Regions from separate parts of the Psychromonas sp. KJ10-2 genome, predicted to be linked through region 3. Evidence: predicted binding sites of a transcription regulator. Region 3 holds the regulator's gene; each other region holds the start of a gene.
What was found. Region 3 encodes sigma-54, which starts transcription at its own class of promoters, with help from an activator protein. Its sites were predicted from a motif close to GTTGGCACGNNNNTNGNNT; they were not measured.

Region 1 (7,724 bases), 110 kb from region 3:
ATTGAGTAACATCAATTGGAGGACCGAACCCACTAATGTTGAAAAATTAGGGGATGACTTGTGGCTGGGGGTGAAAGGCCAATCAAACCAAGAGATAGCTGGTTCTCCTCGAAAGCTATTTAGGTAGCGCCTCATGTATCACTGTTGGGGGTAGAGCACTGTTAAGGCTAGGGGGTCATCCCGACTTACCAACCCTTTGCAAACTCCGAATACCAACAAGTGCAATCATGGGAGACACACGGCGGGTGCTAACGTCCGTCGTGGAAAGGGAAACAACCCAGACCGCCAGCTAAGGTCCCAAAGTATATGTTAAGTGGGAAACGATGTGGGAAGGCTTAGACAGCTAGGAAGTTGGCTTAGAAGCAGCCATCTTTTAAAGAAAGCGTAATAGCTCACTAGTCGAGTCGGCCTGCGCGGAAGATTTAACGGGGCTAAACATATCACCGAAGCTGCGGACGCGTATTTATACGCGTGGTAGAGGAGCGTTCTGTAAGCCGTCGAAGGGAAAGGTGTAAACCATCCTGGAGGTATCAGAAGTGCGAATGTTGACATGAGTAACGATAAGGGGGTGAAAAACCTCCCCGCCGGAAGACCAAGGGTTCCTGTCCAACGTTAATCGGGGCAGGGTGAGTCGACCCCTAAGGCGAGGCCGAAAGGCGTAGTCGATGGGAAACGGGTTAATATTCCCGTACCCTTATATTTTGCGATGGGAGGACGGAGAAGGCTAGGTGGGCCTGGCGATGGTTGTCCAGGTTCAAGCGTGTAGGTAGGTGACTTAGGTAAATCCGGGTTGCTATATACTGAGACGCGATGTCGAGCTACTAAGGTAGTGAAGTCATTGATGCCATACTTCCAGGAAAAGTCTCTAAGCTTCAGAAATATGAGGATCGTACCCCAAACCGACACAGGTGGTCAGGTAGAGAATACCAAGGCGCTTGAGAGAACTCGGGTGAAGGAACTAGGCAAAATGGTACCGTAACTTCGGGAGAAGGTACGCCCTTGACGGTGATGAGACTTGCTCTCTAAGCTGTTGGGGGCCGAAGATACCAGATGGCTGCAACTGTTTATTAAAAACACAGCACTCTGCTAAATCGTAAGATGACGTATAGGGTGTGACGCCTGCCCGGTGCCGGAAGGTTAATTGATGTGGTTAGACTTAGGTCGAAGCTATTGATCGAAGCCCTGGTAAACGGCGGCCGTAACTATAACGGTCCTAAGGTAGCGAAATTCCTTGTCGGGTAAGTTCCGACCTGCACGAATGGCGTAATGATGGCCATGCTGTCTCCACCCGAGACTCAGTGAAGTTGAAATCGCAGTGAAGATGCTGTGTACCCGCGGCTAGACGGAAAGACCCCGTGAACCTTTACTATAGCTTAGCAGTGAACTTAGAGCCTACATGTGTAGGATAGGTGGGAGGCTTTGAAACCGCGTCGCCAGATGCGGTGGAGCCGACCTTGAAATACCACCCTTGTATGTTTTGAGTTCTAACCATGGCCCCTGAATCGGGGTTTGGGACACTGTTTGGTGGGTAGTTTGACTGGGGCGGTCTCCTCCCAAAGAGTAACGGAGGAGTACGAAGGTTGGCTAATCACGGTCGGACATCGTGAGGTTAGTACAATGGTATAAGCCAGCTTAACTGCGAGACAGACACGTCGAGCAGGTACGAAAGTAGGTCATAGTGATCCGGTGGTTCTGAATGGAAGGGCCATCGCTCAACGGATAAAAGGTACTCCGGGGATAACAGGCTGATACCGCCCAAGAGTTCATATCGACGGCGGTGTTTGGCACCTCGATGTCGGCTCATCACATCCTGGGGCTGAAGTCGGTCCCAAGGGTATGGCTGTTCGCCATTTAAAGTGGTACGCGAGCTGGGTTTAGAACGTCGTGAGACAGTTCGGTCCCTATCTGCCGTGGGCGTTTGAGAATTGAGAGGAGCTGCTCCTAGTACGAGAGGACCGGAGTGGACGAACCGCTGGTGTTCGGGTTGTTATGCCAATAGCATTGCCCGGTAGCTACGTTCGGAATCGATAACCGCTGAAAGCATCTAAGCGGGAAGCGAGCCTCAAGATGAGTTCTCACTGGAACTTTAAGTTCCCTAAAGGGCCGTTGGAGACTACAACGTTGATAGGCAAGGTGTGTAAGTGCGGCAACGTATTGAGCTAACTTGTACTAATTACCCGTGAGGCTTAACCATACAACACCTAAGTAGTGTTGTTATGTGACCAAGATTGTCAAAGAAGACGTTAAAATATAAGCGCTTGTGATAGCGTATTTACATAATGCTGATTAGATAGAGCAAAAAACAAGAACATTAGAACATCACTTTCCTAATTACAATTTATGCTTGGCGGCCATAGCGCTGTGGTACCACCTGATCCCATGCCGAACTCAGAAGTGAAACGCAGCTGCGCCGATGATAGTGTGGGGTCTCCCCATGTGAAAGTAGGTCATCGCCAAGCGCCTCATTTAAAATAGCCCCACTGGTTAGTTCCGGTGGGGCTTTTTTAATTGTGTTGATTTATGTGAACTACGCAGAAAGTAGGGCGAGTTTACCGACAGGTAAGGGTCACGAGCGGAGGAGCTCTGCGACGACTTTCCATCGCCAAGCGCCTAACAACGATAAACCCCAGTCTTCGAAAGAAGGCTGGGGTTTTTTCGTTATTGATCGCTTAGACGCCGATGACTACTTTTACATGGGATAAACAAAGTAGTGACGCAGTCGCCACCCTTATGTGTGACAGTAGGGCGAATATCGCGACAGCGATGGGTTATGAGCAATGTTCACCCAGCGCCAAGCGTCTCATTAAACGAACCCTGTTGACTTGCGTCGACAGGGTTTTTTTATGTCTAAAATTCGAGAGTATCTGGCTTATTGAAATTTACCCTCCCAATTACGAAACATCTTTTGACCTTGGGGCGCTGGCTTCAGCCTGCAGTGTCTTTGTTTTTATTTTGAGTTTTAGCTTATGACTATCGCTACTGATTTCTATTTATTATAAAAATCTATAGGGTATTGGTCGGAACGGTGGAAATCGAATCCACAACCTGCCGCTTAGGAGGCGGCTGCTCTATCCAGTTGAGCTACGTCCCGGAAGTATGTTGATTAATATAACTTATTTTTTCTTATAAGTATCATTAACCATTATTCTGCTCACCTATGAAGAAATTTCATACCTTTTATAATAGTCATTATAATGCGTAGATAGTTTTTACACTAACTCATTGTGAATCTTAGGGGAGCTACTTATACCAATTGTATTAAATAACTGATCTAAGTTTTGCGCCGGAAAAATGGCTTAGTTTGAGGCGTAAGTTGATGTAAATGGTTATTCCCTATACGAAACTTACAACGAAAAAATAAGTTATTTTAACAAGTAAAATAGATCAGTTACTTACTATGATTGGTATCAATCACTCTCTTGTTAAAAGTTTGTCCCCTTATTTAATATAATTACTATTATCTCTAAAGTTATAGTAGATCTCGCCGATACTAATATCAGATAACATTTTATTACCAAGGCAGGGTTTAATGAAAATACTACTAATTATTTCGACATTAATTTTTATGCTTCAGGGATGTTCTGCGGTTAGAGTTATATCGGCTGAGGAATATGATGCAATGAAGGACAAAGAAGTGGCTCGTAATAGTGATAACTATCTTTATTATTATATTGCCCATTCTACTAGTCATAATTATTTATCTGATAAAGACAGCGATACTGGTGGCGTGAAAACAGGTTCTAATGGATATGGCCACCTTTATAGCTTTCAAGGTAAGAAGTCTTTAATTCTCTCTGAAATAGTCAGTAAAATGGCAGATCAGCTTTTGTATAACTACAATGACCAATACCATAACAATTCTTTGGCATTAACCTCTTTAGTTGATCTCAATGATTACAATAATACGAGTTGGTTAGGACAAACTATTTCTGAGCAATTTATACATGAGCTTCATATAAGACAAGTACGTATTGTCGATTATAAGTTAACAGGTAACATCCAAGTAACCCCTGCCGGTGAGTTTGCTGTAACAAGAGATTGGAAAAAACTTAATAAGAATGTAGATGTTAGTCGTATTTTGACAGGTACCATTTCACGTAATGAAGAGGGGTTATTGTTAATGTACGTATCGTTAATGCAACTGATAACGCGGTAGAGTCAACGACTAGCGCATTTATACCTGAACGTATGTTTGTAGGTGGTGTATATGATTATCGCCCTAGAAACTACATTTCACGCAATAGTACTAATGATAATAATCGTGTATCAGTACGCCTTGTTGAATAAATAACTCATCTAATACATTACTGTGTGTTGCTGTCCTGACAACACACGTTAACCCTTACACTCCTTTCTCCGACTGTTAAATAAAGCCTCCCTTTCTTAGTTAATGCATTGTAGGTATGAATATTGCTTGTTTATATCAGCACACTAATTAACTGATCTATATGCTTGTGAAGGTAACTTACTGCTTGTTGGCGAGTTGGTTATTTATTACGGGAATTAAGGTTACTTAGTTAACATTATTAGTATTGAAGTTAATAGGGCGATTTAGCCTATATGTAAGGAGTTTCGATGTTCAGTTTTATACTACAGAGGCGTTTATTGGTAGCGTTAATCTTATCTAATTTTCTCTTAACTGGCTGTTCACTCTTTAAAAAAGAGGTGGTGGAGGTCGAAAAAGTGGATACTTATAAATTTGTTGCCGTTGGTTATGCCACTATGAGTGCGCAATCAGGTGCAACGGATGATATAAAGATGCTAAATGCGATAAAGGCATCAAAGTTAGAAGCTTATAAAGAATTAGCAGAGCAAGTGTATGGTGTCATGTTAACTTCTGAAAATAGCGTACAGCAGTATCAATTACGTAACGATGGTCTAAGTACTAAGGTGAAAGGCCTAGTTCGAGGAGCGAAGGTATTGCGTAGCTATCATGAGAATGACTTGTATATCACTGAATTAGGATTGAATATGGAGACCTTACCTTTCCTTAAAAACGCTGAGTTTACGGATCGAAGTGAGGTCATTCAGGTACCAAGTAAAATCTATTATTAATGAATTAACGGTTCAGTCATGATTATTTCTGCTGGAAGTTAGGGAGTATTTGATCTGGAGGAGAGGAGGTTTAATCAGACTAGGCTTGGATATTTTTACCCAATAAGCTCGCGCTGTTTAACACACCCTTTTGATCATAGGTAACAGAGTTCTGTCCTTTAGCTTGGGTAAGTACTTGCATCAGGTGTTTATTGCTTTGCATACTTAATTCAATGAGACGCCCATTGATATCATTATCTTTTTGGCACTCATTTAAATGATCTTCAATTTTAGTTCTTAACATTTGTAGATCATTATCTTGTTGGATTTGACTTAAGTTATCTTCAGTGCTGATTTTTTGATTAGCCTGGTTGATGGCTTGTAGCTGTTTTTGTTTATTAGACAAGATAAGGTTGAGTGTATCGAATGACTTTTCTTTAAGGCAAGCTCTCTCTTTATCGAGTGTCTCATGGAGAACTTGAATCGTATTTAATAACTCATTTAACTGGTCTTTTAACATAGGGTATTCTTTAAGTTAACAGTTTAACTTGAATAGGCGTCGCTTAAATCATGTTCAAACTTGCCAATATTTTCAGCTAACTGTGTTGAGTTAATCTTATAGTCGCCTTTTAAAATAGCTGCCTTTAATGTTTCAACACGTTTCATATCCACTTGAGACTCACTTGAAGCTTGTTTTTGCATTTTATTTAGATTCACTGCTTGCGATGTTAGTTGCACAGAATCCTTGTGTGGATTTTGCACCTCTTTCTTATCGGCGATGTTGCCATTACTTTTCTTGAGTGAGTTATTTTGGTCAATCGCAATACTATTTTGTAATGTTTGACGGTTGATATTTATACTCATAATCGTATTCCAATTAGTCTACATGGTTAACGTATCGGCAGTGTCTTATAAAACTTTAGCAAAAAGCTGACTTTTTAAAAAGAAACTTGTACTTCTTTTAAAGCATAGACTGTACCAACAACTTCTCGTTGGGTCCGTGTGTTTTTGACTCTAACAGTACTACCTATATTACCATCTGTTAATGCAATTCCCGAGGCTTTTATTTTTAGCCCGCTTTGGTTTGCGGTAATGGTCACTTTATCACCCTTACAGACATAACAAACATCTTTAAAGCGAATACCTCTTTGCGAAGATACGTTTCGTTTAAGTCTGACACCATTTAATAAAGCGAGTTCAGAAAAAGTACTCCCTCTCACTTGCGACTTGGCCTTATAAATTAACTCTATATTCTCTTCATCTAATGTTTCACCTTTACTTAGCGGGCGACTACTGACAATTAACGGGATCAGTGTTTGTACTTTAACTCTTACGTATAAATCCCAAGGTGTATCATCTTTACAAGATACTTTAACTGCGGTTTTACTTTTAATTTTATCGCCAACGATATAACCCTCTAAAGGGATTGTACATTCAGTAAAAGTCATCCTGTCAGAAATCGGATTCGCTTTTATATAGAGCTTTTGTTCCTCTGTTAACTCAAATGTAGCTTGGTATTTATTAAAAATAAGCGTTTCAGCAAACTTTTCTACCTCTTTTGAGTAATTAGGGGATGCAAAAATATGAGAAGACCCTAGACTTAGGATTAGGAATATAAATCGAAGCAATTTGCTCACCTTAGTTAAGTGAATTTGTTTCAGTAATAAATGACGTAGTAAAACAGTATAGATGTTTTTTACTTAAAAATAACCATAACAAAAAGGAATGGAATATGGCAGGGGTTTTAGACTCAGTTAACCAACGAACTCAGTTGGTAGGACAAAATAGACTTGAGCTATTGCTTTTTAAACTGGGTGGAATTCAGCGTTACGGGATTAACGTTTTCAAAGTAAGAGAAGTCTTACAATGTCCACCTTTAACTGTACTTCCTAAGTTAAATGGTGCTATTCGAGGTGTTGCTTATGTACGTGGGCAAGCTATCTCTATTATCGATATGAACCTAGCGACGGGTGGCCGTGCCATTGATGATATTGAGAACCGATTTATTATTGTCACTGAATATAACCGTTCAGTGCAAGGTTTCTTAGTGGGATCAGTTGAGCGAATTATAAATATTAACTGGGAAGATATTCTTCCACCGCCGGCAGGTAGTAGCCGCTATAGTTATTTAACTGCGGTAACAGAGGTAGATAACTCCCTGGTTGAAGTGCTAGATGTAGAGAAAATACTGGATGAGATTGCGCCAGTAAATACTGAAGTAACCGAGCAAATTACCATTGAAAACATGCAGAACAAAAAAATTCTAGTCGCAGATGACTCGTCAGTAGCACGTAAACAGATCCAGCGAACTTTAACCAGCTTAGGGTTAGAGTGTGACCTAGCCAAAAATGGTAAGGAAGCGCTTTCTATGTTGCAAGAGGTTGCTAAAACTCAGCCTGTGTTTGATAAATATGCGCTAATGATCTCCGATGTTGAAATGCCCGAAATGGATGGTTATACCTTAACCTCTGAAATAAAGGCTCATCCAGATATGAAAGATTTATATATTATTCTTCATACTTCGCTCAGTGGAATTTTTAACCAAGCCATGGTTGAGAAAGTGGGGGCAAATGACTTTATTGCAAAATTTAATCCTGATGAGTTGGCGATTGCCGTACAAAAGGTGATTAATTGTTAGGTAAAGCATATTAATCAATGTTATTTTTCAATCATAAAATTATAAGAAAGGG
Region 2 (7,724 bases), 580 kb from region 3:
GTAACCGCTTTACCTGCTTGGTTTGAAATCAATACACCATTTTGACGTTGACCGATAGTACCGCCTTTATGAGGACCGTAGTGATCAAAGCTATGGTATAAAAGACCAGAACCAGAAGTGATTGTCATAAACTCAGTTTGGAAACCGATTAAACCACGACTTGGGATCATAAAGTCTAAACGAACACGACCTTTACCATCTGGGATCATATTAGTTAGTTCCGCTTTACGGATACCTAATTGTTCCATGATAGAACCTTGATGCTCTTCTTCACAGTCAATTGTCAATGTTTCCATTGGCTCATGTAATTGGCCGTCAATCGTCTTTTCAATAACTTCAGGACGAGATACTGCTAATTCGTAACCTTCACGACGCATGTTCTCGATTAAGATACCTAAATGTAGTTCACCACGACCAGATACTTTAAATTTATCCGGATCTTCAGTTTCTTCTACTTTAAGTGCAACGTTATGTACTAGCTCTTTGTGTAGACGATCTAAGATATTACGTGAAGTAACGTATTTACCTTCTTTACCACAGAATGGAGAAGTATTTACTTGGAATGTCATTGTTACCGTTGGTTCATCAACCGTTAACGGAGGCATTGCTTCAACATTAGTTTGTGCACAAATCGTATCAGAGATTTTAAGTTCACCTAAACCACTGATTGCAATGATATCACCAGCATCTGCTACTTCAACATCATGACGCTCAAGACCTAAGTAACCTAATACTTGGCCAACTTTACCTTTACGCTCTTTACCGTCAGCACCAACAATAGTAACTTGTTGATTAACTTTAACGTTACCACGTGTAATACGGCCAACACCGATTACACCAACGTAAGAGTTGTAATCAAGTTGAGAAATTTGCATTTGGAAATCGCCTTCGCGATCCGCTTCTGGTGGAGCAACATTATCAACGATAGTTTGGAATAAATCTTCCATGTCATCTTTTTGCTCGTCCATATCAGTACTTGCCCAACCGTTTAATGCAGAAGCATAAACAACTTGGAAGTCTAATTGGTCATCAGTTGCACCTAAGTTATCGAATAAATCAAATACTTGATCCATTACCCACTCCGGACGTGCACCTGGTTTGTCAATTTTGTTAATAACAACAATTGGCTTAAGGCCATGTGCGAATGCTTTTTGTGTTACGAAGCGAGTTTGTGGCATTGGACCATCAACCGCATCAACAATAAGACAAACACTATCTACCATAGATAGAATACGCTCTACTTCACCACCGAAGTCAGCATGTCCAGGAGTATCTACGATATTGATATGGTAATCGTTCCATACGATTGCTGTGTTTTTTGCAAGGATCGTAATACCACGTTCTTTTTCAAGATCGTTAGAGTCCATTACACGTTCTTCAGAACCACCGCGTGAATCTAATGTACCAGACTGCTCTAACAGTTTATCAACCAATGTTGTTTTACCATGGTCAACGTGAGCAATGATGGCAATATTTCTTAATTTATCTAACGACATGATGCGCCTCAAAAATAACTTACTATTAAAAATACCAATTAAATAAAAGTAGACGCGTCTATTTTTATTTAATTGGTATAAAAAGAATTAGGCTATAAAAGCACAGGAAGTGTTCTAGCCAAATGTGCGCACATTGTAAACATAATTTCAAAAATAGAAAGTTTTAAGTCGGTCACAGTTAGCTAAATTGCCTAAAACAGCGAAATAAAGCAGGGTTAATATCACATCAAAACAATAACGCACCAAATAGGTGCGCGATCGCACCAAATAAGTTCAAAAAAGTGCTATATCACCCTTTTTGATAGGGCCAATCGTCAGGCTTGATAGGGGCAAGCGAGTTGGCATATTTTTGGCAACATGATATATATAAGTTTAGAAATCCAATAAATGCTTATTTCTTTATCAAGAAATAAGCATTCAATTCATCACATTTCCGATGTCAAATGAGGTTCTACAACATGTCTGTACAAACAATCCAAGACGTTTTATCTTTAATCCAAGAACAAGATGTAAAATTCGTTGATTTACGCTTTACTGATACACATGGTAAAGAGCAACACGTATCGATTCCACACCATCAAGTAACTGAAGACTTCTTCGAAGAAGGTAAGATGTTCGATGGTTCTTCAATCGCAGGCTGGAAAGGCATTCAAGACTCTGACATGGTACTAATGCCAGTACCGTCAACAGCTGTATTAGACCCATTTACAGATGATGTAACACTGAACTTACGTTGTGACGTATTAGAACCAAAAACCATGCAAGGCTACGACCGTGATCCGCGCTCTGTTGCTAAGCGTGCAGAAGCTTATATGCGCTCTACAGGTATCGCAGACACAGTACTATTTGGTCCAGAACCTGAATTTTTCCTATTTGATGACGTGAAATACGGTAACAGCATTGCAGGCGCGTTTTACTCTATTGATGCTAAAGAAGCAGCATGGAATTCAGGTACATCTTATGAAGATGGTAACACAGGCCACCGTCCAGGCATCAAAGGTGGTTACTTCCCAGTAGCACCGGTTGATTCATCACAAAATACACGTTCAGCGATGTGTTTAATCATGGAAGAAATGGGCTTAGTCGTTGAAGCACATCACCATGAAGTAGCAACAGCGGGTCAAAATGAGATCGCTTGTCGCTTTAACACTATGGTTGAAAAAGCCGATGAGATTCAGATCTACAAGTACGTTGTACATAACGTAGCACACGCCTACGGCCAAACAGCAACGTTTATGCCTAAGCCGTTAGTTGGCGATAATGGTTCTGGTAACCACTGTCACCAATCATTAGGTAAAGATGGTGTTAACTTATTCTCAGGTGACGGTTACGGCGGCCTATCTGAGCTTGCGCTTTACTACATTGGCGGTATCATCAAGCACGCTAAAGCAATTAATGCATTTACTAACGCATCAACTAACTCATACAAGCGTCTGATCCCAGGCTTTGAAGCACCAGTAATGCTAGCTTACTCTGCGGGTAACCGTTCTGCATCTATCCGTATTCCAATCGTACCAACAGCACGTGCTGCACGTATTGAAGTACGTTTCCCAGACCCAACAATGAACCCTTACCTAGGTTTCTCTGCGATGTTAATGGCGGGTCTTGACGGTATTAAAAACAAGATCCACCCAGGTGAATCTTTAGATAAAGATTTATACGACTTACCAAAAGAAGAAGCAGATGCAATCCCACAAGTAGCGGTTTCTTTCGAAGAAGCATTAGCAGCACTAGATGCTGACCGTGACTTCTTAATTGAAGGTGGTGTATTCTCAAATGAAGCAATCGATGCATTTATTGAACTAAAAACGGCTGAATGTGAAGCTGTTTCACAAGCAACACATCCTAAAGAGTTTGACCTGTACTACAGCGTATAATCCATCTCTCTTTTTAAATTAAAAAAGGACTGCATATTGCGGTCCTTTTTTGTCTTTATTGATAAATCCCCTTAAAAATATAAAACTGGCTTACTTCTTGCTAATTTCATTGTTATCTAGTTGTCATAACTTCATATTTTTGTATTTAACATCTAATAATAGTTATCACAAATAACAATAGCGCTATTAATATCAGCAAGGAGCATTACATGAGTGGAAACCAAGTCCGCCTACAAGCAATTGAACAAATTACTAACCGTGCACCAAAAGAGGTCGCTCAAACTGAGCCACTCAATCAAATCTGGGCTACTGATGTTTTTAATCTAGCTAAGATGGAAGAAGCAGTATCAAAAAATGCATTTAAAGCGATCAAAAAAACAGTTCAAACAGGTGTTGCTTTAGATAAAGCAACAGCTGATATTATTGCAGCAGCAATGAAAGACTGGGCGCTATCTAAAGGTGCTAAGTTCTTCTCTCATGTTTTCTACCCAATGACTAACATTACCGCTGAAAAACATGATGCATTCATCCTGACTAACTCTGAAGGTAATGCAATTAACGAATTTACAGGTAGCCTGTTAATTAAAGGTGAACCAGATGGTTCTTCTTTCCCTAACGGTAGCCTACGTATGACTAACGCTGCACGTGGTTATACAGCATGGGATCCAACAAGCCCTGCTTATATCCAACAAACAGCGAATGGCGCAACATTAATGATTCCAAGTGTATTCATGTCTTGGACTGGTGAAGCACTAGATAAAAAAATCCCGCTATTACGCTCTAATTCAGCAATGGATGCAGCAGCACAGAAAGTACTTAAATTAATGGGCGAAACTGAAGTTGCTACATTAAATTCAAGCTGTGGTCCTGAACAAGAATACTTCCTAGTTGATGAGAACTTTGCTAATGCACGTCCAGACTTACTACTAGCAGGTCGTACTTTATTTGGTGCAGCACCAGCTAAAGGTCAACAGTTTGATGATCACTACTTCGGTGCAATTCCAGCCCGTGTTCAAGTGTTCATGCAAGATTTTGAAGACAAACTATACAAGCTAGGTATCCCAGCTAAAACTCACCATAACGAAGTTGCACCAGGACAATTCGAAATTGCTCCTTACTACGGCGCAGCAAACGTAGGTGCAGACCAACAACAATTGTTAATGACAATGATGAAGCAAACGGCTAAAGAGCACGGCTTCCTATGTCTATTACATGAAAAACCATTCGCAGGCGTAAATGGTTCAGGTAAACACGTTAACTGGTCTGTTGGTAACAGCACACAAGGTAACTTACTTGACCCAGGTAAAACGCCGCATAAAAACCTACAGTTCTTACTATTCTGTGGTGCGGTAATTCGTGGTGTACATAAATACGGTCCATTATTACGTGCCGTTATCGCTTCTGCTGGTAATGACCATCGTTTAGGTGCTAATGAAGCGCCACCAGCAATCCTTTCTGTTTACCTAGGTGACCAGTTAGAGAAAGTATTTGATGAAATCAAAACAGGTAAACTAACTACTTGTACTCAAGGCGGCGAGATGGATCTAGGTCTTTCTCAAATTCTTAACTTTGACCGTGATCCAGGTGACCGTAACCGTACGTCTCCATTTGCATTCACAGGTAACCGTTTTGAATTCCGTGCTGTTGGTTCTGAGCAATCAGTATCAGGTCCATTAGTCGCAATGAACACAATGCTTGCTGATTCATTAAACTGGATTGCAGAAAAACTAGAAGCTGCTTTAAAAACTGAAGATCAAACAGCTGCTGTTATTACTGTATTAAAAGAGTTAATGGAACTTCACGGCAATGCAGTATTCGGCGGTGACGGTTACTCAGAAGAATGGCATAAAGCCGCAGTTGAAGAGCGTGGTCTTAAAAACATCCCAACAACTGCAGATGCTTTACCAGCATTCAAATCACAAGAAGTGATCGACCTATTCCAAAACACAGGTGTATTAACACCGGTTGAATTGGAAAGCCGTTATGAAGTTTATGCTGAACAATACAATCTAGCGATTGAAGTTGAAGCTAAATTAGTAAGTGATATTGCTAAGACTAAAATCTACCCAGCAGCAATTGCTTACTTATCAGAGCTAAGCCTAGCGGCTACTTCAACACAAGACTTAGGCATTGAATTAGATTCAAGCATTACTAAGCAAGTTGCTGAACATGTAAATGGTCTGTTAGCTGCAATCACTAAGATTGATACTGAAATTGCTAAGCACGACTTTGCAGATGCTGAAGCTCATATGCGTCACAGCGCAGACGTTCTTTGTCCTCTAATGGGTGAAGCACGTGAGCATGCTGATGCACTTGAGTTACTTGTTGCTGATGAGTTATGGCCATTGCCTAAATACTCTGAAATGTTATTTATTAAATAATATTGACCAAGCAGAATCAGGGGTGAGCTATCGCTCACTCCTTTTATTTTATATTTATCACTTTGAAAGTAAGTACTATATCAATAGAAAATGCAGATCACTGTTACATTGAACAACCTCATTTATATGAGCAAAGGTTAACATTTATAGAATAACCTCGTTTACAGTAAATTTTTTTATTGTCTTAATCCTTTAGCTATTCGACAATCAACTATTTACTACTTAAGGTTTAGATTATGAAATTAACTACATTTTTAGCATTATTACTTTGCACCTATTCCACACTTTCCTTTGCTGAAACAAAAATCTACCGTTGGGTGGATAGCCAAGGTAAAACACATTTTGCAGATACAGCACCTCCTGGTACACCACAAATCACAGTAGAAAATAAAAATTTAGTCTCTAATCAAGAACCTGTTGATACACACCAAGCACAAGCTGCAAAAAAATAAACAAGATTTAGAAAAAGTTAAAAAAGAGGCTGTTAAATATCAAGCTGAAATTGTCTACCCGCAAGACGATACGGCGATCCGCAGTAATGAAGGCACATTAGAAATTAATGTGAAAACCACACCAGAAAAAGAAAGCACCCAATTACTGCAATTATATTTAGATGGACAAGCATTAGGCTCTCCACAAATATCACCAACCATCAGAGCCCTCAATGTTGACCGAGGCACACACCAAGTTCAGGCACATTTAATTGGTGAAGATGGGCAAGTATTAGCAACAACACAAATTGTTACCGTTCATTTACAACGAATATCCATTAAGTAGATTAAAAAACATGCTAAAAGAACCTAGTCTCAATCTAATCTCTACCTTTCTTGAAGAAGCCAAAACCGCTTTTGTTGCGTTAGATTCTTCATTGACTTTGATCTATGCAAACCCAGCTAGTGAACAACTACTATCGCAAAGTAAACAACGACTATATGGTCAAACCTTAAAAAGTATCGCCGAACAATTTCACTTTTCACCAGAGTCGATAGAAAACCTATTATTTGAAGAGTCTTCATTTACTGAAAATGAAACAACACTGCTTATTGATGGCAGCCCGTTATTAATCGATTTAAGTGCGAGTTATATCGACACCCAAGCTACGCCTTACATACTGATAGAAATGCGTTGTATTGAGCAACAAAAGCGTATTAGTCAAGTTCACTATCAAGAACACCAACAGAAAGCAGCACAGGAACTGGTACGTGGTTTAGCGCATGAAATTAAAAACCCACTAGGTGGTTTACGTGGTGCAGCACAATTATTAGAAGCTGAATTACCAAACCCAGACCTTAAAGAGTTTACCCAGATTATTATTGAACAAGCAGACCGCTTGAGTGCGCTTGTTAACCGGTTGTTAGGTCCACAAAAAGCCGGTGCTAAAAGCATCCATAATATTCACTCTGTATTAGAAAAAGTGCGTAAATTAGTGAGCTTAGATATTCCAGACAATATCACCCTGCATATCGATTACGACCCAAGTATTCCAGACTTTGAAATGCAACCAGATCAATTACAGCAAGCATTTTTGAACATCATACAAAATGCCGTGCAAGCTTTACAAAATATGCCGGAGAATAACTCCATTACATTGCGTACGCGTACTGCACATCAAGTGACCATCAATGGTTTGCCACAACGCTTAGCCACTGAAATAAAGATTATCGATACCGGTCCTGGTATCCCGATGCACCTTCGCAGCACCCTCTTTTATCCGATGGTGACTGGACGTAAAGATGGTACTGGCTTAGGGTTATCCATTGCGCAAGAGTTAATTAAGCAACATCACGGACGAATTGAATTTAAGAGTAGTAAAGGCAAAACAGAGTTTTCAGTCTTTTTGCCAATTTAATACCCATTATATTAATAATGCGCTCTACATTGTGCAAAAAAACAGAGCCACACATTAATTTAGTAGGTATAACATTGAACATAATAAGAAAAAATAAGGAGCTATAATGACCGCTTGGATT
Region 3 (7,724 bases):
AAAAACCATCTTTTTGCCTTCGCAATTTGAAAAAGATAAAAACAGTGACTCAACCTCAAATACAGGCGGTTAATTAATATGGCAGAGTTATGCGCAACAGGCTTAGTTAAGAGCTATAAAGGGCGTACCGTAGTAAATGGTGTTGGTCTTACAGTCAAAACCGGCGAAATTGTAGGGTTACTTGGCCCTAATGGTGCTGGTAAAACCACCTCTTTTTATATGGTGGTTGGTTTGGTTAAACAAGATCAAGGCACCATTGTTATTGATGATGAAGATATCTCTAGCAACCCGATGCATATTCGAGCACAAAAAGGCATTGGTTATTTACCACAAGAAGCGTCCATTTTTAGACGTTTAACGGTAACAGAAAATATCATGGGTATTTTACAGACCCGTAAAGAATTGACACAAAAACAACGCGAAGAGAAACTGAACACTCTTTTAGAAGAGTTTCATATTACTCATATTCGTGATAATAAAGGGATGAGTTTATCGGGTGGAGAGCGCCGTCGTGTAGAGATTGCACGCGCACTAGCCACAGAACCAAAATTTATTCTACTTGATGAACCTTTCGCTGGTGTTGACCCGATTTCGGTAATTGATATAAAAAATATTATTCAACAATTACGTGATCGTGGCTTAGGTGTATTAATCACCGACCATAATGTTAGAGAAACGTTAGATGTTTGTGAACATTCCTATATAGTAAGCCACGGAGAAATTATTGCTGTGGGTACACAGGATGAGATTCTGGCAAATGATCATGTGAAACGCGTTTATCTAGGTGAAGAGTTTAAACTTTAAATAATTGCCATACGTTCAGGAAGATATGTTTTGATGAAACAGGGTTTACAATTGAAAATGGGTCAGCAATTAGCGATGACCCCTCAATTACAACAAGCAATAAAACTATTGCAGCTTTCAACATTAGATCTGCAACAGGAGATCCAAAACGCTTTGGACTCTAACCCTCTTCTTGAACAAGACGACCAAACAGGATCTGAAGATACTGTTAAAGAAGCAGATAGCAGCGCATTAGATACCACTGAAGCGATTACTCAGCAAGAGTTCTCCGATGACCTACCTGCAGAAAAAGAGTGGGAAGAATCATACAACTCAACGCCGATCACTGGTACTAGCTCTAATGCAGTAGCCTATGAAGGTGAGAACACTTTATATCAAGGTGAATCATCTACCTCATTACAAGACCATCTATTATGGCAAATGCAACTTACCCCTTTTACTGAAACAGACCAAATTATCGCGATGGCGATCATCGATTCCATTGATGAATCAGGTTATCTCACCACAGACTGTGAAAGCATATTAGAAAGCCTACAAACTGACTTAGAAGAATTAGAGTTGGATGAAGTGGAAGTGGTACTAAAACGCATTCAACATTTTGACCCATTAGGTGTTGCGGCGCGCACCACTCAAGAATGTTTACAAATACAATTACGTCAACTTTCAGAAACAACACCTTGGCGTGATGAAGCTATCCAAATACTGGAACAGTATATGGATCTACTTGGAAACAGAGATTACCGCACACTGGCAAGAAAAAGTAAGTTAAAAGAATCTCAATTAGCTGAGATAATGCGTTTAATTCAAAGTTTAGAGCCACGCCCTGGTAATCGTGTAGAAACCAGTGAAACGCAATATATCGTGCCAGACGTTTACGTTAAAAAAATTAATGGGCAATGGCGTGTTTCCCTTAATCAAGATTGTGACCCGAATTTATCGATTAACCAACAATACGCAAGTATGTGTACGGGTAATATCAGTAAAAATGATTCACAATTTATAAAGGGTCATTTACAAGAAGCAAAATGGTTTATTAAAAGCTTAGAAAACCGCAATGAAACCTTATTAAAGGTAGCTAACTGTATTGTGCAACAACAACAGGCCTTCTTTGAATATGGCGATGAGTCTATGAAACCCATGGTACTTAATGACGTTGCCTTCGAAGTAGAAATGCATGAGTCGACCATTTCACGTGTTACGACTCAAAAATTTATGCATACTCCTCGTGGTATTTATGAGTTGAAGTTTTTCTTCTCTAGCCATGTAGCAACCAATGGGGGCGGCGAATGCTCATCAACCGCTATACGTGCTTTAATTAAAAAATTGGTCTCTGCAGAAATCACCACAAAACCCTTAAGCGACAATAAAATCACCCAGTTATTAGAAGAAAAAGGGATCAAGGTAGCTAGACGTACTATTGCTAAATATCGTGAATCCTTAGGAATTCCACCTTCTAATCAACGTAAACAATTACTTTGAACCAAGAAGTAATGCAAATAAATAAGGATTAACTATAGTCATTTAATGCGAACCTGATAAACTCGCGCGTCCATTAAATACAGTTAACTATTATTATGAAAATATCTACTCTATTAAATCAACAATCAGTATTCTGTAAAACAGCTTGCACAAGCAAAAAAGGCGCACTAGAAAAAATCAGCCTTATCGCAGCAAAAGAACTCGATTTAGATGCCCATGAACTATTCGAAAGCTTAATTGCACGAGAGAAAATTGGGTCAACAGGTGTTGGATCTGGGATTGCTATTCCACATGTCAAAATTTCTAGTGAGCTACCCGCTACAGCTGTCTTTTTGCAATGTGAAACAGGTATCGATTATGATTCATACGACGGTAATAAAGTGGATATACTATTCGCTATTTTTGTGCCGGAAGACCTTTGCAAACAATATCTTTCTGCACTATCAGAGATAAGTCAAAAGTTATTGGACAAACAATTCTTGCGTCAATTACGCAGCGCAGACAACGCAACAGAGTTATTTGAATTACTAACGCTATAAAGTAAAAGGTGAAAATATGAAATTAATTGTTATAAGTGGTCGCTCTGGCTCAGGAAAAACAATTGCACTTCATGTTCTCGAAGACCTAGGTTACAACTGTATCGACGGTGTGCCCTACCAATTACTTGAGCAACTAATTGATACTTTAGATCCTAAGGACAATAAAGTTGCTGTTACCCTTGATGTGCGTAATATGCCAAGGGAAGTTGAGCAGATAGAAGATCTGATCATTTCATTGCAAGGCAAAGTTGAATTAGAAATTATCTATATCGATGCATTAACCAGTGAGTTAATTAGACGTTATAGTGAAACGCGCCGCTTACACCCTCTTTCCAAGCAAAAGTACTCTTTATCTCAAGCATTAGAGTTGGAAAATAAGATTTTGGCACCATTAAAATCGATGGCGGCCTTCTCAGTTGATACCACTTCTCTGTCGATACATAATTTAAATGAGCACCTAAAAGTCTATTTACAAGGTTCAACAAAAAGTAATCTCCTCATCATTTTTCAATCCTTTGGTTATAAATATACACACCCTGAAGATGCTGATTATATGTTTGATGTACGCTTCCTACCCAATCCTTACTGGGAAAAAGAGTTAAAGGTATACACGGGTAAAGATAAGGTCATTCAAGATTATTTAAGCGCTTTTCCATTAGTCAAAGAAACCATTATTAATATCGAAAACCTATTTTTAAATTGGTTACCTCACTTAGAGCAAAATAACCGTAATTATGTCACCATTGCTATTGGCTGCACCGGTGGCAAACATCGATCTGTATATGTTACGGAGCAAATTGCCGCGCGCTTTAAGCACAAATACCAAGTACAAATAGAACATAAATGTTTAAAGGAGTAGTTCCGGTTGGATATCATTAAGCAAACAATTACAATAAAAAATAAATTAGGCTTACATACACGCGCTACCATCAAATTAGTTGAACTTGTCAATGCTTTTGATGCTCAAATCACCATCACACACAATGATAAAAAAGCCGATGCAGGCAGTGTTTTAGGCTTATTAGTGCTGGAAACCTGTTTTGGTCAAGAGATAGAGATCGAAGCGCAAGGCGCACAAGCAGAAGAGGCGATGCTAGCCGTTACCGAACTGATCGAAAATAAATTTTTAGAAGAAGAATAATTATAGGAGTTAGTATGCTGGAAAACACTAAAGTCGATAATACCCAGCTGCGACTTCAAGAAGTAAAAAAAGCCCTTGAAAGTGGTATGTTTGTTTTAGCACGCAGTATTTTAGATAAAATGCCTGCCTGCGATGTTGCCTTTCTCTTAGAGTCCTCGCCACCTGCTTACCGTAAAGTACTTTGGAATCTCACTGACCATGACCAACATGGTGAGATCCTAGAAGAGCTAAATGAAGATGCTAAAGATGGCATCATCAACCTGATGGGCACGGATAACCTCGTAGCCGCAACAGAAGGCATGGAAACCGATGGCCTAGCCTATGTCCTGCGTGGTATCCCAGATAGCGTTTACCGTGCTGTTTTGGAGCAAATGGACACACAAGATAGACAACGTGTCGAACTGGCCTTAGCGTATCCAGAAGATACTGCCGGTTCAATCATGAATACAGACACCACTACAGTCCGTCCAGACGTGACTATTGAAGTGGTATTGCGCTATTTACGTTTGAAAGGCTCACTACCTGATACAACCGATGCTTTATATGTAGTGGATACCGACAACAAGCTATTAGGCGATGTGTCATTATCTACATTACTCACAGAGGAACCCACTTCTATTATTGGCGATGTCATGAATCATGATACCGAGCCACTTCAAGCATTAATGGAAGAGAATGAGATAGCTAAACTGTTTGAACGACATGATTGGATCTCCGCACCAGTGATTGATGACGACCGGCAACTACTCGGCCGTATTACTATCGATGATATTGTTGATATTATCCGAGAAAATGCCGAACACTCGATGATGGGTATGGCCGGTATGGATGATGATGAAGATACCTTTGCACCTATCTTACCCAGTGCCAAACGTCGTACTGTTTGGTTATCAGTAAATTTGATGGCCGCGTTTATCGCAGCCTCTGTTTCAAATATGTTTGAAGCAACCTTAGAGCAAGTCGCCACATTGGCCGTATTGATGACAATCGTGCCAAGCATGGGAGGCATCGCTGGTAACCAAACCTTAGCCTTGGTTATTCGCGGTATTGCTGTTGGGCATATTAGTGGTAGCAATACACGATGGTTAATTGGTAAAGAAGCAGCGATCGGTTTATTGAACGGTATGATTTGGGCAATTCTAGTAGCCACTGCCGTAGTGCTTTGGAAAGGTGATATGCAGGTCGGTTATATTATTGCTGGAGCAATGTTTATTAACCTGTCCATTGCAGGTATCGCTGGAGTTTGTATTCCATTGTTAATGCATAAATATAAAATAGACCCCGCTTTGGCCGGTGGTATGGCATTAACCACTGTAACCGATGTGATTGGTCTATTTTCATTCTTAGGTATGGCTACCCTAGTATTACGCCATTAAATGATGAATCCCATAACGACTCATATGTAGTCGTTATGGTTCATTGCAAAATTATTAAATAAATTCTAACCAGGACTCAATTAGATTCGTAAAGTCCTCTAAACCACACTCAGCTTCGATCTCTTGATCATAAAAATTCAAATCATTGGCTTCATCTAAGTCAGACCCTGCCATATGTAAACTATGGTTGGTAATACTCGCTTCTTCTGTGGTGAGGTAAAGCGCAAACTCATCACCAATTAATTTATATTCTGTTATTTCTCGCAGCTGTAAATCCGAGATCGCGACTAAGAGAGCTTCTACCCACTGTTTTTTCTGCCCTTCCTGCTCTAACCAAGTACCAAAAGCTTCATGTCCCATTGATAGCTTGACCGTTGCTTTATCGCTAAAGTAGTCTTTTTTGAAATCGAATTCCATCTTGTTGTCTCTATGCTTAAAAATATGGACAGGAGTATAATACCAATCACTTCTTAAATGTAATTGATATATTAGCAATCACACCATTAATACCAATCATAGTAAGTAACTGATCTATTTTACTTGTTAAAACAACTTATTTTTTCGTTGTAAGTTTCGTATAGGGAACAACCATTTACATCAACTTACGCCTCAAACTAAGCCATTTTTCCGGCGCAAAATTTAGAATCAGTTATTTAATACAATTGGTATAATATAATCGAGTATTATAAATTCAAGGGATAAAAAAACCCTTACTTGGTGAGTAAGGGTTTTTATGGTTTTAAATGTAAGCAGTAAAATTAACTGTTAACTGCTACCTTAAAATCCGCAGATACAACATTAGTTGGTACTAATTCATAAGCTGCTTGTGGTTTTAGTAGTACATTTGATTTGCTTGCTACCATTAACATCTGTTTCAAACGGTTTTGACTCAAATGGTTTTAATAATAAACCTTGTACATCTAATAAGCTGTTTAGGCCTAATAGTTCACGTTGTACATCGTGATGAGAGTTTAAGATACTGATGTCTGCAGCTGCAGAAGTTTGTCCAGTACGAATTGCTTTAATTAATTCAAGACCAGAGTAATCAGGTAATAGTGCATCAACGATAATTAAATCGAAGTCTTGTAGTGCAATTGAACGCTCAGCTTCTAGTGTTGTAGCAACACCTTCAACGTAGGAAACGTTTAATGCTTCTAATTGCTCGATAAGTTGAATACGGCCTTCTGCTGCACCTTCAACAATCAGTACTTTCATGCTAGTGATAGCATTCGCAGTGCTTTCACCCTGCGCAATTGGAGACACTGCATTGTCAGAAACAGTCAGGCCTTCCATACGAGCAATATAACCACGTTTTGGAATCGTAGAAATATTAAGGCCGTGAAGGCTTAATGTTCCTACGCTTTTACGTAGTTGAGAGATATGTTGGTTAATAGTATGGTCAGTCACTAGACGACCCCAAACGTGTTGAGCAAGGTCTTCACGTGTTACAACTGTATTAACGTTTTTGCATAAGAAATGTAAAGAGAGGTACGTAAAGGACCTAAGTACACTTTACGGTTACCGTGAATCAAACTGTTTTGACTCGTATCAATGTGGAATTCACCCACAACTAAACTTTTTTCTAACATAGTAGTACCCATTTTTTAATTTTTAATCATAATGCCAGTTCCAGTGGATAGGCGATTTTTTATTTTATTTGCGGACTACTTTGGTAGTCTCTTATATTTAATCAGAATCATATTATCAAATTAAGGTAAAAACACAAACACATTCATGCGCAATCATAATTTGATAAAAATAACATCAGTAAAATTAACTATAGGATAGTTTATAAAACATGCAAATAAGAAATACTTTATTTTTTGTTAATTAGACGTCGCTTTAGTAGAGCGGCTGAAAGGAAAATAAATTTCATTAATTGTTAATTAATAATTGACGAGCTCCTTTTTAATTCAAGCCAATATAAAGTTTTCCCATTAAATCTTAGTTTATAGCTTAATATTTCATGAATGAAACAACTATGGAAAAACCAAGGCAGGATAAAGCGTTGCACTTTATTTGCTTTTCTATTGGCATTAATTAGATTGGAAAATATTTAATCTGAAAGGTAATACCTGTTTTCTAGAACGGTAGGAAATAAGTACTTCGATATAAACAAAAAAGGCAACGCTATGCGTTGCCTTTTAAAATAGTAGATGAAGTATCTAATTACTTACGTTTTACCGCTTTAGCATTTGGTAAATCAGTAATTGAACCTTCATAAATCTCAGCAGCTAGACCAACAGACTCATGTAGTGTTGGATGAGCATGGATAGTTAATGCGATATCTTCTGCATCACAACCCATTTCAATTGCTAGGCCAATTTCACCTAGTAATTCACCAGCGTTAGTACCCACTACAGAACCACCGATAATGCGGTGAGT
Region 4 (7,724 bases), 99 kb from region 3:
CGTTTTGCTTCACGTACCGCATATTCATACTTAACAAGGGAAGACTGCTGATTACTTAAGCCTTGGTCGATCTGCACAATAAATTGCTGATATTTCCCCAGTGTAGAGATAGTTAAACCTTGAGATCCTTTTTCACTTAGCTGTGAAATATACTGACGACGGTATTGATGCAGGTTCTGTAATTGATTACGTTGCTCAAAAAGATCGTTTTTAGCCTGTTGATAAACTTTCAACGCTTGATCAACTTGTTTTTCTCTTTGTTCATATACAAGCTGTAATGCATGGTTGGACATAATATAATCCTTTAACTATTCACAAACTCCTGCGTTAAAACGGCAAGCTGTGTCAAACAATCGTTATAACTGATACTGTCTTTCATACCTTGTTGCAAGAAGTGATCCAATCTAGGTTTAATTAGGATAGCTTTATCAATTCGTGGGTCACTACCGCGTGAATATGCGCCTATCGTAATCAGTTCTTTGTTTTCTTCATACAAGGCATAAGCCTGTTTTAGTACTCGTGCTAGGGTTTGATGTTCGTCAGAGGTAACCATTGGCATCACTCGACTAATCGATTTAGCGACATCAATAGCGGGGAAATGTCCGGCATCGGCTAAATTTCTAGATAGTACAATATGCCCATCTAAAATAGCCCGAGAGGCATCGGCAATAGGGTCTTGTAGGTCATCACCTTCGGTTAATACGGTAAAGAAAGCACTAATAGATCCTTGATTATCATTGCCATTACCGGCTCGCTCAACCAATGCAGGTAGCTTGGCAAAAACAGAAGGCGGGTAGCCCTTAGTTGCTGGTGGCTCACCAATCGCTAATGCAATTTCACGTTGCGCCTGAGCAAAACGCGTTAAAGAATCCATTAATAGCAATACATTTAACCCTTGATCGCGAAAATACTCGGCAATAGTTAATGCCGTTTCACAACCTTTTAAACGCATTAATGGTGAAGCATCGGCAGGGGCGGCAATAACCACCGCTCTCGCTCTTCCCTCTTCACCTAATATCTCTTCAATAAACTCTTTTACTTCTCGGCCACGCTCACCAATCAAACCAACCACTACCACATCCGCATTAGTACCGCGAGTCATCATGCCTAACAACACACTTTTACCAACGCCTGAGCCAGCAAATAACCCCATACGCTGGCCTTGACCAACGGTTAATAATGCGTTAATTGCTTTGATACCTGTATCTAATGGGGATTTAATCGCTTTGCGAGAAAGCGGGTTAATACGTGTATTTTGAAAACCACTCATCGTACTGGTTTTTACATCACCCTTGCCATCGATTGGATTACCCATACCATCCAGTACGCGCCCTAATAATTCCATACCAACAGGAATGCCTACTTCTTTAGTTTGTGGGATAACTTTTGCACCGGGTAACACACCGGTTAATCTTTCACTTGGCATTAAAAATAAACGCTCACCAGCAAACCCAACGACTTCGGCATCGATATAACCGTCGTTTGTTTCAACTTTACACATACTGCCAACTGCAGCACTACACCCTACCGCTTCTAGCGTGAGACCAACAACCCTCACCAGTTTACCTGCCACTACTGGGTGAATTATAGAGTCGCCTACTTGGTATTGGTTAATACGCTGAGCTAAACTATTCATTAACGTCAGTTACTCTGTTACTACTTTCTATTGAGTCTTCGATGGACGCTTCTGATCCTTCTACATCCTCTGCTTGGATAGTTTTATCATCACCTTGCTCGGTCACTGTTTCAGCTGCTTCTTTTAGCATCTCTTCGGTTTGCATCTCATAATCTAATGGTTGCTCGTTGAGTAACTCACCATCATTACTGACCTCTGGCGTATTTTGATAGTTTTCTTTAAGGAAATGCTTTAATACTTGTGTAATACGCGTTGAAAAAGCGTAATCGACACTTGAGGTTTGTGTTTGTATTTGGCAATCACCACGCAATAGAGCAGGTTCAGCGCGAAGATCCCAACCTCGCTTTTCACACTCTTTTTCAGAGAAAGCATCTTGTACAAAGTGGAGGTCTTCTGGGTTTAAGCAGATGATAATATGTTGCTCACTAACTGGTAGCGCTTCAACTCCCTGCTTTAAAGCTTGCAGAACCACTTGCGGGTTAACTGTGACTTCGCAACGCACCATTTGCTCGGCAAGCTGTGTTGCTAATGTTATAAGCTGTACTTCAACATGCTCATCTAACTTTTCTAATGGTTTATGTAAACGGGACACAAGTTGTTGCCAATGTAAAGGTTTGTGCATCTATCCTCACTTGCCCTTCTTGTAAGCCTTCTTCTACGCCTTGTTTAAGCCCCGCTTGGTGCCCTTCACTTAACCCTTGTAGTTTTCCCTCTTCAAGCCCTTGATTAAATCCGGCTTCCTTACCTTCATTAAAACCATCTTCATAGGCTGAGGCTCGAATCGCTTCAATATCTTCTAATGTTAATGGCGTTGGGCCTTCCTCTTTAGCTTCCTGCTGTTCAGAAGTCTTCTCTTGATACCAGTTCGCAGGACGACCAAAGAGATCTGTTTCATCATCACCTAATGCAATATCCTGTTCAAAATCAGGTATTGTCCATTTCTGGAATGCATTGTCATTATCGTTATTCGAAGCCATCCATTTACCTTATTTTTCAGCTAACGTGAGTGAGCGATATTATAAAAATTCATCTCCGCCACCGCCACCTAGCATAATTTCACCGGCATCAGATAAACGACGAGCAATATTAAGGATCTCTTTTTGTGCTCCTTCAACTTCGCTGATTCTGATAGGTCCCATCGCTTCTAGGTCATCGGCTAACATCTCTGCTGCACGTTTAGACATATTCGCTAATACTTTATTCTTAAGCAACTCATCAGCACCTTTTAAAGCTAATTGTAGTTGCTCTGGTGGCACTTCACGTAATAGTGTTTGAATACCACGGTCATCAACATCGATAAGGTTATCAAATACGAACATAAGATCTTGAATTTGTTGACTCATATCTTCATCAGATTCACGTAATGAATCCATTAATGGACCTTCAATAGCCGTATCTAAGTAGTTCATAATGTTAGCAGCTGCTTTAGCACCACCCATTTTCGCTGCTTGTGCGCCAGCTTGACCTGCAAACTGTTTCTCCATGATCTCGTTTAGTTCTTGTAACGCTGCTGGTTGAACCTCTTCTAAGTCAGCAATACGCATCATTAAGTCTAAACGCACTTTCTCAGGGAATTGCGTCAATATTTCAGCAGATTGCTCTGGATCTAAATAAGATAAAACAATGGTTTGAATCTGCGGATGCTCATTTAAAATGATACTCGCAACTTGACGCGCGTCCATCCATTTCAATGAATCAAGGCCTTTAGAACCACTGCCTAAAATAATTTGATCCACTAAGTTACCGGCTTTATCTTCACCCAGTGCTTCAATCAGTGATGAACGAACAAAGTTTTCGCTATCTAACCCAATATTACTGTATTTTTGAATATCTTCGATAAATGCGCGATGCACACCACTCACTTTAGCTTGTGAAGAGTCGTCCAATGCAGCCATCTTCATACCTAACTTTTGTACTTGTTTAGGCTCTAAATTTCTGAATATTTGCGCTGCATCGGCAGGCGTTAAGCTCAACATTAATAAAGCCGACTTTTTCAACACCCGTTAATTGAGTAACGTCATAGGTAGTGACTTTTGTTGCTTCTTGGTTGTTTTCATTCTCACTCATCTTCCATTAACCACTCTTTAATTACTTGTGCCGATAAACCAGGCTCGTTAGCCACTAATGATCTTACTGCTGTTAATAGATCTTCATCTTTATGGAGATCTGGCAGTTTAAACTGACCATTACTCATTCCGAACTCAAGGCTTTCATTATCATCATCTGATAGCATTTGTAGATTATCATTCTCCACTGAACCAATCGCCCCACCTAGTTCATACTCTTCCGCGCTTTCAAGCGACTCTGGGTATAATAGTTTTTTCATAATAGGGCGAACGATTAATAGCAAAGTCAAAATAATGACAAATAAACTACCGCCAAATCTTACGTAACCTTGGAAGGTTTCTGTTTCCCATAACGCTTGTTCTGGTTCAACAGGTAATTCAGGTCGATTAAAGCTGACTGAAGCCAGTGCCAAAATATCGCCACGTGCAACATTGATCCCCAAACCACCCAATAATAACTGTTTAATATTTTCTACTTCTGCTGCACTGCGTGGTGTATAAACGACTTCACCCGCTTCATTGGTTGATTTAATGTAATCCAATGCCACTGATACTGCTAATCTATCAACTTTACCCACTTTATGTTTAGTATGCGTAATGGTGGTATCTACTTCATAGTTACGAGTTGATTCTGTACGAGAAGAGCCATTATTTTCAGCCTTGGCATTTTCCGCTGCTTCCTCTAACTCTTCAGGAATCGCACCATTTGCAGGAGGTTGATTTGATAAAGCACCCGGTACAGAACCAATATTCGCCCCTAATGATGACTTATCTTCAATCAGCATTTCACTACGTACAGCCTGATTAGAGGGATTAAAGGTTTTTTTCGTTTCCTCTACCACGGTGAAGTCCATCACTAAATCCACTTCAGAAGTATAGTTGGCGATACCTAATACTGGTATAAGGATAGCATCAATTTTTGACTTATATTCATCTTCTCTTTCACGCTGCATCGCAAACTCTTTGCTAGTTTGGGCAGAACTACCTGTACTACTTCCTGAATGCAGTAAACGCCCTCTTTGGTCTGTTACTGTCACATTATTAGGTGAAAGTCCCTGCACAGCTGAACCGACCAGGTCTACAATGGAATCAACTTCCTGCGCAGATAACGCATAAGAACGTGCACTAGTTACAACAACTGTCGCACTTGCTTGTCTTTCTTTACGAGCAAACACACTCTCTTTAGGGATAGCTAATAATACTTGTGCATTAGTGATGTTTTTCATCTCTTTAATCGCAAGCGCTAATTGACGTTCACGACTTAGCTTTAACCTTTCTTTTTCAACACGTTGACTTACACCAAAGCCCATATCTTGTAATAAAATATCATCGCCGTTGTCCGCATCATCATTAGCTAAACCTGCGCGTGTCATTAGCAATTTAACTTTTTGATATTGATCGGACATAACTGAAACGTTATTACCTTCTAACTTGTAGGGGATTTTCTGTTGGTCTAAAAAGTCTAATGTAGAGATAAGTTCATCAGTTTGGTAAGTCCCTAACGGGCGGTATTCAGCTTCTTTACCCCATGACCAGATGATCACAACAATCGCCAACACAATTAATAAGCCAATAATCATGCTAATTTGTCGTAATACATCTACGTTAGAGAAGAATGATGAAACAGCACTTTTCTTTGGCGCTGCAATCTCACTTTCATTCCCTTCTAACAATAAATTTGCGTTGCTTGCTGAATCAGACACAGGACTTCCTTTTTAACTAATTTACTTTAAACAAAGACTGATTAAACAGGCATACTCATTATTTCTTTGTAAGCTTCTACCATTTTATTACGCACTTGTACTGTGGCATCAAAGGCTAAGCTTGATTTATTCGCTGCAATCATCACATCAGACAAACTGACGTTTTCATCACCCATTTCGAAACCGTTACGTAAGTCTGAAGTGTTTTGCTGCAAACCATTAACATTCTCAATAGCTTGCTTCAGCATGGCAGAAAAGTCCGCAGGAGCAGGGTTAACAGAAGAAGTGTTTAGATCACGGCTCAAGCCTTTTGCTTCTACACTTTGTGTTTGTAACTCTTTAAACATTGATGCTGCATTAATATTCATTGTGATTAGCCTATTTTTGACACTGATACTTGTAAAAAGCAATTACTATGCCATTAACTAAAAATAGGTATTAATTTATATTAAAAAGACAAGGTGCAAAAATTATTAATATAAGAAGTGAGTAAAAATAACGAAGTCAGGTGAGGAAAGGTAATGGCACTAAGTTACCTTAATGCCATTAATAATAATTAACTATTCAGCGTTTAACTTTTCAATCTCTTTATCTAAAGCTAAATCAGCACGCTCTGCTTTGAACTCTTGGTATAAAATATCTTTTTGTTGAGTATTAACAGTTCGTTCAGATGCACTGATCAGTTGATCAAAAATAGCCTGCGTAGATTGCTGGCCAATACCTACTAATACACACAGGTTGGTTTTATCAGCAATATTCACAATGTCTGTTTGAATTGGGTTAGTACCCACTAGCGTTTGCTGGGTTACTTGTTTAGAAACACTCGAGAAGGTTGTACCTGATTCAACACCTGACGCCGCTTCTATTTTATCACGGTATGTTTTATCCATCGCACTAACACGCGTTTCAATTCGTTGTGCTAAAGAGGTACGTGCATTAGCTACCGCTTGTTGTTTATCGATCGACATATTACCTGACCATAAAACACATTCAGATACAGCAATACCATCATCAATTTGAGGGTTTAAAATCCATCCTGGAATATCACCGACAGCGGTTTCTTGAACCGGCTCATTCGAAGAACATGCCGTTAATAACACAATAGTAGATAAGCTTAATAGAGACTTTACTTTAAACATCATTATTCCTTAATTTAAAAGATTAACAGCAAACACTGCTTAATGTGATTGCTATAACAATCATCCTTTTCATTACAGTCTAAGTTATTTATAAATTATTTACATAAAAAAATCCCCATTTTAATACTTAAAATGGGGATTTAAATTACTTAATATTTATCTAGCATCTTTTAGGATGCTGGAATGTTTACTAATTAGCTTTTGAATTCAGGGTAAGCTTCAACACCACAATCGTGCATATCCATACCTGCATCTTCTTGCTCAGCAGTAACACGGATACCCATAGTTACTTTGATGATAGACCAAACGATCCATGATGCGATGAATACAAATCCAAAGATAACCGCTGCGCCGTAAAGCTGAGTCATAACTGATGCACCGTCGTTAGACATTGGAACAACTAATAGACCGAATAGACCACACACACCGTGTACAGAGATAGCACCTACTGGATCATCGATTTTTAATTTATCTAGACCAACAATGCTGTAAACAACGATTACACCAGCAATTAAGCCGATAAGTGCTGAACCTAGTGGTGATGGAGATAGTGGATCAGCAGTGATTGCAACTAAACCAGCTAATGCGCCGTTTAGAATCATAGTTAAATCTGCTTTACCCCATTTGAATTTACTTACTAATAACGCTGCGATAGCACCTGTTGCTGCTGCTGCGTTAGTGTTTAAGAAGATTTGACCAACTGCTGTTGCATTTTCTGCATCAGAAACAAGTAGTTGAGAACCACCATTAAAGCCAAACCAACCCATCCATAGGATGAATGTACCTAATGTTGCAAGTGGCATGTTTGAACCAGGAATTGGGTGAACACTACCATCTTTACCGTATTTACCACGACGAGCGCCTAGTAAAACAACTGCCGCTAATGCTGCTGCTGCACCTGCCATGTGAACAATACCAGAACCAGCGAAGTCACTGAAACCGGCTTCACTTAGGAAACCACCGCCCCAAGTCCAGTAACCTTCCATTGGGTAGATGAAACCTGTTAGGAATACTGAGAAGATTAAAAATGCCCATAGCTTCATACGCTCAGCTACTGCACCCGATACGATAGACATTGCTGTTGCAACGAATACCACTTGGAAGAAGAAATCAGATTCTAAAGAGTGGTCTGCACCTTCAGAAGGTGAACCAATTAATGAACCAAAAGAAGGTAACCAAC

Region 1: a site for sigma-54 is predicted at 4,398-4,416, ahead of ACLKL2_RS16305 (LPP20 family lipoprotein). Genes of this name have one in related genera too.
Region 2: a site for sigma-54 is predicted at 1,834-1,852, ahead of glnA (glutamate--ammonia ligase). Genes of this name have one in related genera too.
Region 4: a site for sigma-54 is predicted at 5,810-5,828, ahead of fliE (flagellar hook-basal body complex protein FliE). Genes of this name have one in related genera too.

What each region holds. Positions count from the first base shown of each region.
Region 1 is NZ_CP178827.1:3,334,544-3,342,267, forward strand. It holds rRNA gene ACLKL2_RS16285 (23S ribosomal RNA) at 1-2,194, shown strand, start outside; rRNA gene rrf (5S ribosomal RNA) at 2,344-2,459, shown strand; tRNA gene ACLKL2_RS16295 (tRNA-Arg) at 3,015-3,091, opposite strand; gene ACLKL2_RS16300 (FlgO family outer membrane protein) at 3,620-4,156, shown strand; gene ACLKL2_RS16305 (LPP20 family lipoprotein) at 4,576-5,055, shown strand; gene ACLKL2_RS16310 (flagella synthesis protein FlgN) at 5,135-5,554, opposite strand; gene flgM (flagellar biosynthesis anti-sigma factor FlgM) at 5,578-5,898, opposite strand; gene flgA (flagellar basal body P-ring formation chaperone FlgA) at 5,973-6,662, opposite strand; gene ACLKL2_RS16325 (chemotaxis protein CheV) at 6,767-7,672, shown strand.
Region 2 is NZ_CP178827.1:2,645,209-2,652,932, reverse strand. It holds gene typA (translational GTPase TypA) at 1-1,496, opposite strand, end outside; gene glnA (glutamate--ammonia ligase) at 1,955-3,373, shown strand; gene ACLKL2_RS12845 (glutamine synthetase III) at 3,583-5,754, shown strand; gene ACLKL2_RS12840 (DUF4124 domain-containing protein) at 5,991-6,206, shown strand; gene ACLKL2_RS12835 (hypothetical protein) at 6,172-6,531, shown strand; gene glnL (nitrogen regulation protein NR(II)) at 6,542-7,603, shown strand; partial or broken gene glnG (nitrogen regulation protein NR(I)) at 7,710-7,724, shown strand, end outside.
Region 3 is NZ_CP178827.1:3,226,674-3,234,397, reverse strand. It holds gene lptA (lipopolysaccharide transport periplasmic protein LptA) at 1-73, shown strand, start outside; gene lptB (LPS export ABC transporter ATP-binding protein) at 79-804, shown strand; gene ACLKL2_RS15775 (RNA polymerase factor sigma-54) at 838-2,283, shown strand; gene ptsN (PTS IIA-like nitrogen regulatory protein PtsN) at 2,379-2,822, shown strand; gene rapZ (RNase adapter RapZ) at 2,839-3,681, shown strand; gene ACLKL2_RS15760 (HPr family phosphocarrier protein) at 3,688-3,963, shown strand; gene mgtE (magnesium transporter) at 3,978-5,339, shown strand; gene ACLKL2_RS15750 (YacL family protein) at 5,394-5,756, opposite strand; gene ACLKL2_RS15745 (response regulator) at 6,153-6,632, opposite strand; partial or broken gene ACLKL2_RS15740 (hypothetical protein) at 6,699-6,761, opposite strand; gene ACLKL2_RS15735 (hypothetical protein) at 6,785-6,928, opposite strand; gene lpdA (dihydrolipoyl dehydrogenase) at 7,509-7,724, opposite strand, start outside.
Region 4 is NZ_CP178827.1:3,127,200-3,134,923, reverse strand. It holds gene fliJ (flagellar export protein FliJ) at 1-293, opposite strand, end outside; gene fliI (flagellar protein export ATPase FliI) at 305-1,636, opposite strand; gene ACLKL2_RS15275 (FliH/SctL family protein) at 1,629-2,258, opposite strand; gene ACLKL2_RS15270 (hypothetical protein) at 2,212-2,613, opposite strand; partial or broken gene fliG (flagellar motor switch protein FliG) at 2,653-3,703, opposite strand; gene fliF (flagellar basal-body MS-ring/collar protein FliF) at 3,696-5,405, opposite strand; gene fliE (flagellar hook-basal body complex protein FliE) at 5,447-5,773, opposite strand; gene ACLKL2_RS15250 (hypothetical protein) at 5,966-6,547, opposite strand; gene ACLKL2_RS15245 (ammonium transporter) at 6,739-7,724, opposite strand, start outside.